3 regions of the Pseudomonas sp. R1-18 genome follow, and region 1 is predicted to be linked to each of the others. Evidence: riboswitches for the same ligand, from Rfam matches in the RefSeq annotation. Region 1 holds a riboswitch; each other region holds the start of a gene.

Evidence for each region. A riboswitch is a leader RNA that binds a small molecule or an ion and turns the genes downstream of it on or off. The one in region 1 is predicted to bind cobalamin.
Region 2: it holds a riboswitch for cobalamin, as region 1 does, so the genes downstream of both, J3P77_RS13410 (ABC transporter substrate-binding protein) here and cobW (cobalamin biosynthesis protein CobW) in region 1, are expected to answer to the same signal.
Region 3: it holds a riboswitch for cobalamin, as region 1 does, so the genes downstream of both, cobO (cob(I)yrinic acid a,c-diamide adenosyltransferase) here and cobW (cobalamin biosynthesis protein CobW) in region 1, are expected to answer to the same signal.

The regions. Positions count from the first base shown of each region.
Region 1 covers NZ_CP071658.1:2,660,968-2,665,780, forward strand. The annotation lists gene cobN (cobaltochelatase subunit CobN) at 1-1,600, opposite strand, end outside; gene cobW (cobalamin biosynthesis protein CobW) at 1,608-2,672, opposite strand; cobalamin riboswitch at 2,782-2,996, opposite strand; gene J3P77_RS12320 (cobalamin biosynthesis protein) at 3,183-3,605, shown strand; gene cobM (precorrin-4 C(11)-methyltransferase) at 3,648-4,394, shown strand; gene nfuA (Fe-S biogenesis protein NfuA) at 4,502-4,813, opposite strand, start outside.
Region 2 covers NZ_CP071658.1:2,912,980-2,917,792, forward strand. The annotation lists partial or broken gene J3P77_RS13400 (cache domain-containing protein) at 1-737, shown strand, start outside; partial or broken gene J3P77_RS13405 (methyl-accepting chemotaxis protein) at 1,122-1,646, shown strand; cobalamin riboswitch at 1,836-2,042, shown strand; gene J3P77_RS13410 (ABC transporter substrate-binding protein) at 2,181-3,194, shown strand; gene J3P77_RS13415 (FecCD family ABC transporter permease) at 3,191-4,213, shown strand; gene J3P77_RS13420 (ABC transporter ATP-binding protein) at 4,210-4,813, shown strand, end outside.
Region 3 covers NZ_CP071658.1:1,324,511-1,329,323, forward strand. The annotation lists gene J3P77_RS06125 (PQQ-dependent sugar dehydrogenase) at 7-1,326, opposite strand; cobalamin riboswitch at 1,476-1,687, shown strand; gene cobO (cob(I)yrinic acid a,c-diamide adenosyltransferase) at 1,781-2,392, shown strand; gene J3P77_RS06135 (cobyrinate a,c-diamide synthase) at 2,403-3,698, shown strand; gene bluB (5,6-dimethylbenzimidazole synthase) at 3,695-4,345, shown strand; gene cbiB (adenosylcobinamide-phosphate synthase CbiB) at 4,342-4,813, shown strand, end outside.

The sequences.
Region 1 (4,813 bases):
AGAACGCCAGATACCCGTGCGGCGGAACTAGGTCCGGGTCGTGGTAGACCGCGCTCGGATCGACCTGATACCCGCGCGCCGGCTGGATACCGACAAAGGTCAGCCCGAAACGTACTCCGGCGATCATCATTCGCCCGCTGCGAAACATCGGGTCGTCCTCGGGCATCCCCCAGCGTGCGTTCACCGCGTCACGGTTGGCCTGGGGCAACCGCGCGAACGCCGCGTGATACTCATCCAGCGCCATGCTTTGCTGACAAGGCCGCAGATCCAGGCTGTCCAGATCGTTGGTCACCCCGCCGAGCAGCAGCTCGATGAGCTCAGTGCCGCTGCCGGGCAACGGCGCGAGCGGATAGCCTTGGCTGTCCAGCGCGCGCAGGATATTCAGCGCCGCCGCCGGGGTGTCGAGGCCCACGCCGTTGCCGATGCGACCGTCGCGGGTCGGGTAATTGGCAAGAATCAGCGCTACACGTTTTTCGGCGTTGGGCAGCCGCGCCAGTTCGATCCAGCGGCGCGCCAGTTCGGCGATAAAGTCCATGCGCTCAGGGTGCGCTCGATAGCAGACCACATCGGACTGACTGCGCTCGCTGCGCCACGCCAGATCCTTGAAGCTGATCGGGCGGCTGATGATCCGGCCGTCCAGTTCGGGCAAGGCGATATGCATTGCCAGATCCCGGGCGCCGAGCCCCTGCTCGCTGGCCTGCCACGCCGGCTGGTTGTCCTGGGCACAGATCGCCTGAATCACCGGCACGTTACGTCGGAAGGGCCGCAGATGCGGTGCTTCCGGGCTGGACTGGGCAAAGCCTGTGGTGTTCAGGATCAACTGGGCGCCAGTCTCGTCGAGCCAGTCCTGCAGCAATTCCAGACAACCCGTTTCCTTGAGACTGGCGACCGCCACCGGCAATGGATTGAGGCCCCGAGCCTGCAGCCGGGTACAGAACTCGTCGATGAAGGCGGTATTCGCCGCCTGCAGGTGCGAGCGGTAAAACAGCAGCGCCACCACCGGCTGATCCGCCAGCCATTCGGCCCGCCAGCGCGCCAGTGTTTCGCTGGCTGTGCGCGGGTGGTAAACGGCGGTGCGCGGCAGCGTTTGCGGCTCGCCCCAGCGGTAGTCGCGACCCAGCCACTGACTGGCGATGCAGCGATACAGATCCAGCGCGTTGTGCAGCCCGCCCTGACGCAAAAATTGCCAGAGTCGGTCGCGCGCCTCGGCGGGTACGGTGCTCAGATCGCTGAGTTCAGGGTCCGGACGGTCGTCGCCCGGCACCAGAATGACCTGCACGCCGCGCGCCGCCAGCTCCATCAGCCGCTCCACGCCGTAGCGCCAGTAACCGATGCCGCCATGCAGCGAAATCAGGATGACCCTGGCGTGGCGCAGCACCTCATCGACGTAGAGGTCCACCGACGCATGGTTCTGCACCTGCATCGGATTGGCCAGACGCAGGCTCGGGTAGTTGTCGGGCAACTGCTGCGCCGCTTCGGCCAGCAGCGCCAGGCTCGAATCGCCGCTGCAAAGAATCACCAGCTCGGCGGGCGTCTGCCCGAGATCGGCGATGCTGTCGTCCGGCACAAAGCCACCGGGCTGGGTTCTCAGCAAATGCATGGGTCGGTCAGCCGGCGAGCGCAGCGTTGAGTTGCGCTTCCAGTGCCACCGCGTCCAGCTCCTGGCCGATCAGCACCAGACGCGTGACGCGAGGTTCACCGGCGCTCCAGGCACGGTCGAAGTGCTTGTCGAAACGGGTGCCCACGCCTTGAATCAGCAGGCGCATCGGCTTGCCGGGAATGGCCGCGAAACCCTTGACCCGCAGGATGCCGTGCTGCACGACCAGCTGCGTCAGCGCGTCGAGCAACAGCCGCTCTTCGCCTTCGGGTAGCGTGATGGAAATCGAATCGAAGGCATCGTGATCATGGTCATCGTGGTCGCCGTCGTCGTGATGGTCATGGTGCGTCTTGCGACCATCAATGTGCACTTCGGACTCGGCGCCCAGGCCCAACAGCACGCTCAGCGGCAAGCGACCATTGCTGGCTTCGACGACCTTGACCGCCGGCGGCAGTTCCTCGCTGACCTCGGCACGAACGGCGGCTAGCCCTGCGGCGTCCAGCTGATCGGCCTTGTTGAGAATGACCAGATCGGCGCTGGCCAGCTGATCGGCGAACAATTCGTGCAGCGGTGATTCATGATCGAGGTTGGGGTCCAGCTTGCGCTGCGCGTCGACCTGCTCGGGAAAGGCCGCGAACGTACCGGCCAGCACCGCCGGGCTATCGACTACGGTGATCACCGCGTCAACCGTGCAGGCATTGCGGATCTCCGGCCACTGGAACGCTTGAACCAGCGGCTTGGGCAGCGCCAGCCCGGAGGTTTCGATCAGGATGTGATCGAGATCGCCACGCCGTGCAACCAGTTCGCGCATCACCGGGAAGAACTCTTCCTGAACGGTGCAGCACAGGCAGCCGTTGGCCAGCTCGTAGACCCGGCCACTGGCCTCTTCTTCGGTGCAACCGATGGTGCATTGCTTGAGGATTTCGCCGTCGATACCCAGTTCGCCGAATTCGTTGACGATCACTGCGATACGTCGTCCTTCGGCGTTGTCCAGCATGTGCCGCAGCAAGGTGGTCTTGCCCGAGCCCAGAAAGCCGGTGACGATGGTGACGGGGAGCTTGGCCAGTGTTTTCATCAGGTGCCCTTTGGCGAGACGGCGGGCAAACGGGACGAGAACCGTACGCGCGGCGCGCGGTTCGAATCGCCACCGGATCACCCCGCCCGGTTGTCGTGAGAATTCGCGGGCAATGGCCCGGTTCGAGGCAGGTCTCCTGGCTCACGGCGGCACGCCGCCGGGCTCGAACCCGGCTGGCGCACAGACGTCGCGCCTTCCCGCTTGAGCAGTGGCTGTGCGACGATCCTGACCGTTTACAGTTGCGGGGGCAGCTGCGGCATTGACCGCATTCCCGTCTTAGCTCTGCCCAAACCTGAACAGAGAACCTCAAGGCGCAAGGCTACGCAGTGGCCGAAGTCAGGTCAATCGTTCAGATTGACGCTTTGCGCCCGAGCGTGGTCTCCTGTCTCGCTGTAGCGTGGCGGCGCGACCAGTCGTCACGCATTCATTCGCGCCGCCGCGCCCGGTACAACCGACTTGGCACGGCTGGACGTTTCAACCGGCACCAGGCGGCTATCTATCAGTACTGATCTGCAACCTCCAGCGCCCGATCCTTTACTGGTCGTCGGCATCGGCTGCCGCAGCGGCTGCGCAGCCCTGCAGTTGCTGGAGCTTGTAGAGTCCGGTTTGCACGAGCTCGGCCTGGAGACGGGTGCGATCAGGGCCGTGGCTTCCATCGATCTGAAAGGCGAAGAGCCGGGGCTGCTGGCTCTGGCTAAGCAGTTGCAGGTTCCGTTGATTCTGCTGAGTGCGATCACCCTGCTCCCTTACGAGGCACAGCTGACGCATCGTTCCGCGCTCGCCTATGCCCGAACCGGCTGTCATGGAGTCGCGGAGAGCGCGGCATTGGCAGCCGCCAGCCAACTGGCCCGAGCTCCGGCGCGTCTGCTGATCACGAGACGCCAGTCGGCGCACGCCACGTTTGCTCTGGCAGGTGCCGTTGTCGAAGGCTGATAATGGCCGGCGACGAGTACCCCAACCTGAATGGAGAGTTAATTGACCGTCTTTTTCATTGGCGCAGGTCCCGGTGATCCGGAGCTGATCACCGTCAAGGGGCAGCGGCTGATTCGCAGCTGTCCAATCATCATCTACGCCGGTTCGCTGGTGCCGCTTGCGGTTCTTGACGGACACCAGGCTTTGCAGGTGGTGAACAGCGCGGAGCTGCATCTGGAACAGATCATCGCCCTGATGAAATCCGCTCATGAACAGGACCGTGATGTGGCGCGGGTACATTCCGGCGACCCCAGCCTCTACGGTGCCATCGGTGAACAGATTCGGTGTTTGCGTGAGCTGGATATTCCGTTCGAGATAATCCCTGGGGTGACTGCGACCGCAGCCTGCGCGGCGCTGCTGGGGACCGAGCTGACTCTGCCGGACATTTCCCAGAGCGTGATCCTGACCCGCTATGCCGACAAGACGACGATGCCTCCCGGTGAAGAGCTGGCAAGCCTCGCCAGCCACCGGGCAACCATGGCGATTCACCTTGGGGTCAATAACTTGGAGAAGATCGTCGCCGAGCTGCAGCCGCACTATGGGGCGGACTGTCCGATCGCCGTGGTGCATCGTGCCAGTTGGCCGGATCAGGACTGGGTGCAGGGCACGCTGGCGGATATCGCCGAGAAGGTGCGGGCCAAGGGATTCAGGCGCACCGCATTGATTCTGGTGGGACGGGTATTGGGCGACGACCCGTTTGGGGAATCATCGCTGTACCGGGCCGGGCATGCGCATCTGTACAGACCGTAGGACTACCCGTAGGAGCGCGCTTGCCCGCGACAACCGTAGCCGCAGAGATAATTCTGCGACCGGAACACCGCCGTCGCGGGCAAGCGCGCTCCTACAAGCCTGATGCGTCAGTAGTAAGCGTTTTCTTTCTGGGTGTGGTCGGTCACGTCGCGAACGCCAGCCAGTTCCGGAATGCGCTCCAGCAGCGTGCGTTCGATGCCTTCCTTGAGCGTGACGTCGGCCTGGCCGCAGCCCTGGCAGCCGCCGCCAAATTGCAGCACGGCGATGTTCTGCTCACCCTCTTCCACCACGTCGATCAGTGTGACCTGGCCGCCATGACTCGCCAGACCCGGGTTGATCTCGGTTTGCAGGTAATAGTTGATACGCTCGTTGATCGGGCTGTCGGCGTTGACCATCGGCACTTTGGCGTTCGGTGCCTT
Region 2 (4,813 bases), 250 kb from region 1:
ACAGCTCGTTCTTCCATCGTGATGCCTCGGGCAAGCTGATCGTCAACACACACTGGAACTCCGCTGAATCGCTCAACTATTTTGACCAGGGCTGGCACAAGGGCGGCCTGAATTCGCCGGCGGGCAAATGCGCCTGGGCGCCGGCGTATCAGGACGCCGCAAGCCCTGAACCACGCACTAACTGCGCCATGGCGATTACCAAGGACGGCAAGGCCTGGGGCGTGTCGACCATCGACGTGACCCTCGGCTTTTTCAACGAGCTGGTGGCAGCCAAGGAGCGCGAAGCCAACGCGCGGATCATGATCCTCGAAGCGGATGGCAAGATTCTGTCGAATGTTCCGGGCAGCAACGACAAGATCGTGCTGCGCAACATTTCCGAGCTGGCGAGCCAGTCGACTTTCATCAACGCCATCAAGACCGCGCTGGCCGCCCACAACACCGGCAGCTCGCGATTGACTTATGAAAGCAGCGACGGCGAAGAGTCGACGCTGTTCCTCCTGCCGGTCACCGGCACGCCATGGGTTCTGGCGGTTGCGCAGAACTCGCACCTGCTCATGGCCCAGAGCGCGACCGTGCTCAAGACACTGGCCTGGTTGCAGATCCCCATGGTTCTGGTGCTGCTGGTGCTGATGATGGTTGCGCTCCGGGCGCTGATGAAACGCCTTGGCGTACTCAAATCCAACATCGACTCGCTGTCGGCCGGCGATGCCGATCTGACTCGCCGCATCGCCGTCAAAGGCCAGGACGAAGTCGACCAGGTGGGCGAATCGGTGAACCGCTTCATCGCTTACCTGCAACGCATGATGGTCGAAGTCAGTACTTCCACCAGCGACATTGCCAGCGGTATCGATCAGCTTCGTCATCAGGCCAGCGCGACCAACACCATTCTGGTCCGCCATGCCAGCGAAACGGATCAGGCCGTAACCGCCATCACCCAGATGTCTTCCACGGCCGAAGAAGTGGCCCGCAGTGCGGCGCAGACTGCAGACTTCACCCAGTCCGCCAATCAGGACGCTCAGGTGTCGAAAACCGTGGTCATCGAGGCCTCGGACAGCGTCACGGCGCTGATCAGCGAAGTCGATTCGGCAACCAGCAAAGTGCAGTCGATGCAGGAAGACGCCAAACGTATCAACGCGGTACTGGCGGTAATCGGTGAAATTGCCGGGCAGACCAACCTGCTGGCGTTGAACGCGGCCATTGAAGCGGCACGCGCCGGCGAACAGGGCCGAGGCTTTGCGGTGGTCGCGGACGAGGTACGGGCCCTTGCCGCGCGCACCCAGACCAGCACCTCGGAAATCAACGAGATGCTATCCAGCCTGCAGCAAGGCGTCAGCGCCGCCGTCGCGGCCATGGAGAAAACGCGCCAGAGCTGTCAGGCCACGGCCGGCAAGACGAATGCGGTCAACTCGGGCCTCGACAACATGACCAACTCGGTACTGCGCATCAACGACCTGAGCACCCAGATCGCGACGGCCGCCGAAGAGCAGAGCGCCGTGTCCGAAGAGATCAGCCGCAATATCATCGCCGTCCGCCACATCGTTGAGGAGCTGGTCGAAGGTGGCTCCAGTAACGAGAAGAGCACCGCGGCGCTGTCGGAATCCAACGCACGGCTGATCACGCTGGTACGTCGCTTCAAGGTCAGCTGATGTCACGGCGGGCCCGCACCGCGCCAGGCCCGCCGCACTTTCCATCCCCCCGCTCTACCACGCCGAAGTTTTATCGGCTATTCGGTCGTGAGTTTGCAAGGCAGGCGGCAGCCACTGGGGTGTGCCGCGCTTTGCAATGGCGAGCGCTTTCCCACCGGCAAAAGCATTAGCATCTGATTTCGTTATCATATAACATGCCGCCCCGTCGGTTTCCGAAAGGAACTAACAGGGAATTCGCGCGGCTCCGTCCAACGGGCCGTAACCGGAACTGCCCCCGCAACTGTAGGCATCGAGTCTTGTTTCGAGCATCTGCTTGGCCACTGGGTTCTCCCCGGGAAGGCCGGAACATGGCCATGACATGCCAGTCAGGAGACCTGCCGACCTGCTGCAAACACTAACCGGCGGGGTGTCCGGGAAGGACATCCGCGCGCATTCGCTGCGCTCTTTTCTGCCCTGCCTTGTCGGCAGCGGCCCGGGATGTGTTTCCTGCAAGTACCTTGCGCCTTGCACACGTACGAAAGGAGATCGCATTTCATGTCATTGCCGCGCCTCGCCACATTGATCACCGCCCTCGGCCTTTCTACGCTCTGCGTTGCCGCCCCCACCCGGTATCCGCTGACGGTGGAAAACTGTGGCATGCAGCTGACGTTTGCTCAGGCACCTGCGCGGGCGGTGACTATCGGCCAGGCCGGTACCGAAATGCTCTACGAACTTGGCCTGGGCGACCGACTTGTCGGTACGTCGCTGTGGTTCAACGACGTACTGCCGCAGTTCAAGGCGCAGAACGACACCATCGAGCGCCTGGCGGACAACGAACCCAGCTTCGAGTCGGTGATCGGCAAGCGGCCGGGGCTGGTCGCCGTTCAACTGGAATGGATGGTGGGCAAGCAAGGCGTGGTCGGCACCCGTGAGCAGTTTCATGAACTGAAGATTCCGACCTACCTCATGCCGTCGGACTGCGAAGGCAAGGACAATCTGGTCGGCGCCGACGGCACGCGTCTTGAGCCGTTCCGCATCGAATCGATCTACAAGAGCATCGAGCAGCTGGCGCAGATCTTCGACGTGCAGGATCGCGGCCAGCAACTGATCGCGCAACTTCAAGAGCGCCTGAAGACCGCCCTCGCCAACGTGCAGCGCAACCACGACAAGAACGTGTCCGCTGTTTTCTGGTTCTCCAGCGCCGATCTGGACATCGACCCTTATGTCGCCGGCCGCAAGGGCATTCCGGATTTCATGCTGCAAAGCCTGGGCATGCGCAACATCGTGCAATCCGACGAAGAATGGCCGACCGTAGGCTGGGAAACCATCGCCAAAGCCAACCCGAACATTATCGTGATTGCCCGCATGGATCGCCGCCGCTTCCCGGCCGACGACTATCGCAAGAAACTTGAATTCCTCAAATCCGACCCTGTCACTCGCAACATGGACGCGGTGAAGAATGACCGCATCGTGATCATCGACGCTGACGGCATGCAGGCCAGCCTGCGGCTGTTCACCGGCATCGAGGAACTCGCCAGCGCCGCCGACCGGTTCAGCAAGGCGCCATGAAGATCTCCGTAGCGCTAGGCCATTCGCTCTGGGTCGCCGCACTCCTGCTGGCGGCCGTGCTCGCGGGTACCGCCATCGGCGAAACCAGCATCAGCGTGCATGTGATTCTTCAGACGCTCGCCAATAAGTTGTGGGACGCAGGTTATGTGCTGGACCCTATCGACGAAGGCATTATCTGGAACTACCGGCTGACCCGCGCCATCGTCGCCGCAGCGTGCGGCGCGGGGCTGGCGATTTCCGGCGTGGTGCTGCAGTCGTTGCTGCGCAATCCGTTGGCGGACCCCTACCTGCTGGGCATTTCCGCCGGTGCTTCGACCGGCGCGGTGCTGGTCGCGGTGGTCGGTTTCGGTGCCGGTGCGATATCTCTGTCGGCGGGCGCGTTCGTCGGTGCGGTGGCGGCCTTCTCGCTGGTTGCCCTGCTCGCCCGTTCGTCCCGGGGTTCAACCGCAGCGGGTCACATCATCCTGGCCGGGATTGCCGGCTCACAGCTATTCAACGCGCTGACCTCATTCCTGATCACCAAGTCGGCCAGCTCCGAGCAGGCGCGAGGGATCATGTTCTGGCTGCTGGGCAACCTCAGCGGCGTGCGATGGCACTCGGTGTGGCTAGCGGTGCCGGCGGTCTTGCTGGGGCTGCTGGTGTGCATGTTCTATAGGCGGGCGCTGGATGCCTTTATCTTCGGCAGCGATTCGGCCGCCTCATTGGGCATCGCCGTGCGCCGCGTGCAGATCGTACTGATCGCCTGCGCGGCGCTGGTCACCGCGGTGATGGTGTCGATCGTTGGTTCCATCGGCTTCGTCGGGTTGGTGATCCCGCATGCGGTGCGCATGCTGGTCGGCGTGCGGCATACTCGGCTGGTGCCGCTCAGCGCTCTATGCGGGGCGCTGTTTCTGATCGCCGCTGACGTGATTTCTCGCACGCTGATCAAGGGCCAGACGCTGCCTATCGGCGTGATCACTGCGCTGGTGGGCGCGCCGGTCTTCGCCCTGATTCTGGTACGCGGGAGAACCATGCGATGAATGCCTTCCTGCCGCGCGTCGATCACCCCGAGACGGGCACCGCGACTGCCGCCAGTCCCACGCTCGGTTGTACAGGTCTGTGCTACAGCGTGAAGGGTCAGACGCTGTTGCGCGACGTCAGCCTGAGCATCGCCGCCGGTGAAACCCTGGGCGTGGTCGGCCCGAACGGCTCGGGCAAATCCACCTTGCTTCGCCTCCTGTCCGGCATCCTGGCGCCGACCTGCGGCGAGGTTCACCTGGACGGCCGGACGATGGCCGACATGCAACGACGTGACGTCGCTCGCGTGCTCGCGGTGGTCGAACAGCAGGCCGAAACCAGCGACAGCATCCGCGTTCTGGATGCCGTCGAACTCGGTCGCACGCCGTGGCTGTCGGCGCTTGCACCGTGGAGCGCCGACGACGATGCGATCGTGCATCAGGCGCTCGATGATGTCGGTCTGCTGCATTTGCGTGACCGGGTATGGCAAACCCTGTCCGGCGGCGAACGGCAACGCGCGCACATCGCACGCGCGCTGGCGCAGCGGCCGCAGATCCTGCTGCTGGACGAGCCGACCAACCACCTCGATATCCATCATCAGCTGACCATTCTGGGCCTTATCC
Region 3 (4,813 bases), 1.3 Mb from region 1:
CCGAGCCTACTTCGCCGAAGTCACGCGCCAGATCTTGTTGCCCACGTCATCAGCCACCAGCAGGCCGCCGCGCTGGTCGTTGACCACGCCCACCGGGCGGCCCATCGCTTCTTCGTCGTCATTCAGGAATCCGGTCAGTACGTCCACCGGCGCGCCGTGGGGTTTGCCGGCGTTGAACGGGATGAAAACCACTTTGTAACCGCTATGCGGTTTGCGGTTCCAGGAGCCGTGCTGGCCGATGAACAGCCCTTCGTTGAACGGCCCGGCCAGGGTCTTGCCGTCGGCAAACACCAGGCCCAGCGACGCGGTGTGTGGGCCGACTGCGTAATCGGGCACGATAGCCTTGGCGACCAGATCGGGTTTCTGCGGTTTGACGCGCTCGTCCACATGCTGGCCGTAATAGCTGTAAGGCCAGCCGTAGAAACCGCCATCCTGCACTGAGGTCACGTAATCCGGCACCAGGTCGCTGCCGATCTCGTCGCGCTCGTTGACCGCAGTCCATAGCTTGCCGCTGACCGGTTCCCAGTCCATGCCGTTGGGGTTGCGCAGGCCGGAAGCGAAGATGCGGTGGCTGCCGGTGGCTGCGTCGACTTCCCAGATAGCCGCGCGACCTTCCTCCTGGTCCATGCCGTTCTCGCCGACGTTGCTATTGGAGCCGACGGTGACGTACAGCTTGCTGCCGTCCTTGCTGGCGATGACGTTCTTGGTCCAGTGATGATTGAGCGTGCCACCGGGCAGGTCGACCACCTTGGTGGGCTGCGCGTTGATAGATGTCTGGCCGGGCTCATACGGAAAGCTGATCAGGCGATCGGTGTCGGCGACGTACAGCTTGTTGCCCACCAGTGTCATGCCGAATGGCGAGTTGAGATTCTCCAGAAACACGGTGCGGGTCTCCGCCACGCCGTCATGGTTGGTGTCGCGCAGCAGCGTGATCCGGTTGGCGCTCGGTACGCCGGCGCCGGCACGGCCCATGACTTTCTTCATTACCCAGCCGCGAATGCCTTTTTCATCGTCCGGCTTGGCGGGCGCGTTGGTTTCGGCCACCAGCACGTCCCCGTTGGGCAGTACGTATAGCCAGCGCGGGTGGTCGAGCCCTTCAGCGAAAGCCGCGACCCGGGTGCCCGGCGCGGCCACGGGCCCGGCGCCTTTTTCCCAGCCCACCGCTGGCGCGATGTTGACCGTCGGAATCAGCGTCTTGTTGGGTGCCGGTAGCTTGGGGGCAGGCCCGGTACCATCCGAAACCTGAAGGGTCGAGGACTCTCCGCAGGCCGCGAGGCCGCCGGCGACCAGCAGCAATACCGCAAAATGAGGTCTGAATATGAACATGGCAATCTCCAGAAAAGCATGGGCCGGTCACCCTGAGGCTGGTAACTGCGATGCCGGTCACACCGATAGAGCCAGCCTGGCGCCTGAGGTTCCGCGATCTGCGGCGCCCGGCGCCCATGTTGATTGACGCTCACCCCCCAACCCTCTACCCTTCGCGGCTTGTTTCAGGTGCTCCGCAATCGCCGATTGGCGGAGTGAAACAGGGAAGCCGGTAAGCATCGACAGATTCGATCCCGGCGCTGCCCCCGCAACGGTAGATGAGTCAAGGCTGCGCAACACGCCACTGTGCTCCGCACGGGAAGGCGCGCCGCCGGGGAAACCGCTCATGAGCCCGGAGACCGGCCTGATTCACTCAATGGCATCACGGAGGGTGATGCTCTGCGCAGGGCGTTCGCCGTGCTGTCCAGTGCTGTCCTTCCGTCTGCTGTCGCGTGCCTTCCAGCGGAGAGCTTAGATGAACGAATCCCCCGAACGTGACGAACGCCATCTGGCACGCATGCTGCGCAAAAAAGCCGTGATGGACGAGCGTATCGCCAACTCGCCTAACGAATGCGGCCTGCTGCTGGTGCTGACCGGCAACGGCAAGGGCAAGAGCAGCTCGGCGTTCGGCATGCTGGCGCGGGCCATGGGCCACGACATGCAGTGCGGCGTGGTGCAGTTCATCAAGGGTCGCAACAGCACCGGCGAAGAACTGTTCTTCCGCCGCTTCCCCGAGCAGGTGCGTTACCACGTGATGGGCGAAGGCTTCACCTGGGAAACCCAGGACCGTCAGCGCGACATCGCCGCCGCCGAAGCCGCCTGGGAAGTGTCCCGCGAAATGCTGCGCGATCCTTCCATCGGCCTGGTGATTCTCGACGAGCTGAACATCGCCCTCAAGCATGGCTATCTCGATCTGGATCAGGTGCTGGCGGATTTGCAGGCTCGGCCGCCGATGCAGCATGTGGTGGTGACCGGTCGTGGCGCGAAGCCTGAATTGATCGACCTTGCCGACACCGTTTCCGAGATCGGCGTGGTCAAGCACGCTTTCCAGGCGGGCATCCGTGCGCAGAAGGGCATCGAGCTGTGAGTGACTTTTCATGAGGGCGCCACGTGAGTGCCCGGCCGTATTGATCGCCGCGCCTGCCTCGGGGCAGGGCAAGACCACCGTCACCGCGGCACTGGCCCGGTTGCACCGCAATCAGGGGCGCAAGGTCCGGGTCTTCAAGTGCGGACCGGACTTTCTCGACCCGATGATTCTCGAACGGGCCAGTGGCGCGCCGGTCTATCAGCTGGACCTGTGGATGGTCGGCGCCGATGAAAGCCGTCGCCTTTTGTGGGAAGCGGCCGGCGAAGCCGATCTGATCCTGATCGAAGGCGTGATGGGGCTGTTCGATGGCACGCCCTCCAGCGCCGATCTGGCGCGCCATTTTGGCGTGCCGGTGCTGGGCGTGATCGATGGCACCGCCATGGCTCAGACCTTTGGCGCGCTGGCGCTCGGGCTTGCGCGCTATCAGCCGGACCTGCCATTTGCCGGAGTGCTGGCCAATCGCGTAGGCACCGTGCGCCATGCGCAACTGCTCGAAGGCAGCCTCACCGAAGGCCTGCGCTGGTATGGCGCGCTGTCGCGTGAAACCGGCATCGAACTGCCGAGCCGGCACCTCGGGCTGGTCCAGGCCAGCGAGCTGAACGATCTGGATCTGCGTCTGGATGCGGCCGCCGAAGCTCTGGCCAGCACCTGCCAGGTAGCATTGCCACCCGCCGTGACCTTTACCGCGCCCGACCCACTGGCCATCGCGCCTTTGCTGGCCGGTGTACGAATTGCCATTGCCCATGACGAAGCCTTTGCCTTTACTTACGGCGCCAGCCTGGACCTGCTGCGGGCGATGGGGGCTGAGCTGTGCTTCTTCTCGCCGATCCGCGACACCGCGTTGCCGGATGCCGACAGCCTTTATCTGCCCGGCGGCTATCCTGAACTGCACCATTGCACGCTGGCCGGGAATACTCCGATGCTCAACGCCATCCGCGCGCACCATCAGGCCGGCAAGCCCATTCTCGCGGAGTGCGGCGGCATGCTTTATCTGCTCGATGCGTTGACAGACGTCGATGGCCAACGCGCGGAACTGGTCGGTCTGCTGGCCGGTGAAGCGGTCATGCAAAAGCGCCTGGCGGCGCTCGCGTTGCAGTCCGTCGAGCTGGCTGAAGGGGTGCTGCGCGGCCACACTTACCACCATTCGTTGACCAGCACCCAGCTGCAGCCGGTCGCCCGAGGCGTCAGCCCCAATGGCGGGCGCGGCGCGGAAGCGGTTTACCGCGACGGGCGACTGACCGCTTCCTACGTGCACTTCTATTTCCCTTCCAACCCTGAAGCGATTGCGGCGCTGTTGCGACCATGAGCGATCACGCTTTCAGCCCCGACGAGCGGGCGGCGGTCTACCGGGCAATTGCCGAGCGTCGCGATATGCGCCACTTCAGCGGCGGCAGCGTCGCGCCTGAGCTTCTGGCGCGCCTGCTTGAAGCGGCGCATCAGGCACCCAGTGTCGGCCTGATGCAGCCCTGGCGTTTCATTCGCATCAGCGACCCGGCCCTGCGAGCGCGTATCCAGGAGCAGGTGGAGCAAGAGCGAATCCGCACCGCCGAGGCGTTGGGCGAGCGTTCCGACGATTTCATGAAGCTTAAGGTCGAGGGCATCAGCGATTGCGCCGAGGTGTTGGTCGCTGCGCTCATGGAGGGCCGTGAACAGCATGTTTTCGGCCGCCGCACCTTGCCGGAAATGGACATGGCTTCGTTGTCCTGCGCCATCCAGAACCTGTGGCTGGCCTCGCGCGCCGAAGGCCTGGGCATGGGCTGGGTGTCGCTGTTCGAACCGCAGGCGCTGGCGCAACTGCTGGAAATGCCGGATGGCGCCAAGCCGGTGGCAATCCTTTGCCTTGGGCCGGTGAAGGAGTTTTATCCGGCGCCGATGCTGGTGCTGGAAGGCTGGGCGCAAGCGCGGCCGCTGCATCAATTGCTGTATGAAAACCGATGGGGAGTGAGTCAATGAGTGTGGCGCTGTTGAGCGTCGCCGGGGTTGCGCTGGATGCGCTGCTCGGTGAGCCGAAACGCAGTCATCCGCTGGTAGCGTTCGGGCGGCTGGCGAACCGGATCGAGCAGCGTTTCAATTCCGGCGGGCGTGGCTGGCGCAGCCATGGCGTGACCGCCTGGGTGCTGGCGGTAGTGCCGTTGACCCTGCTGGCGACCGCCTTGAGCTGGCTTCCTTATATTGGCTGGATCGTGGAGATCCTCGCACTCTATTGTGCGCTGGGCCTGCGCAGCCTGGGCGAGCATGTCGAGCCGGTGGCTCAAGCGTTGCGCAGCGACGATCTGGACGAAGCGCGCCTGCGCGTCGGCTATCTGGTGAGCCGCCAGACGTCGGAGCTGGACCCGACCGAAGTTGCCCGTGCCGCCACAGAATCGGTGCTGGAGAACGGCAGTGACGCAGTATTTGCGGCGCTGTTCTGGTTCGTCGTGG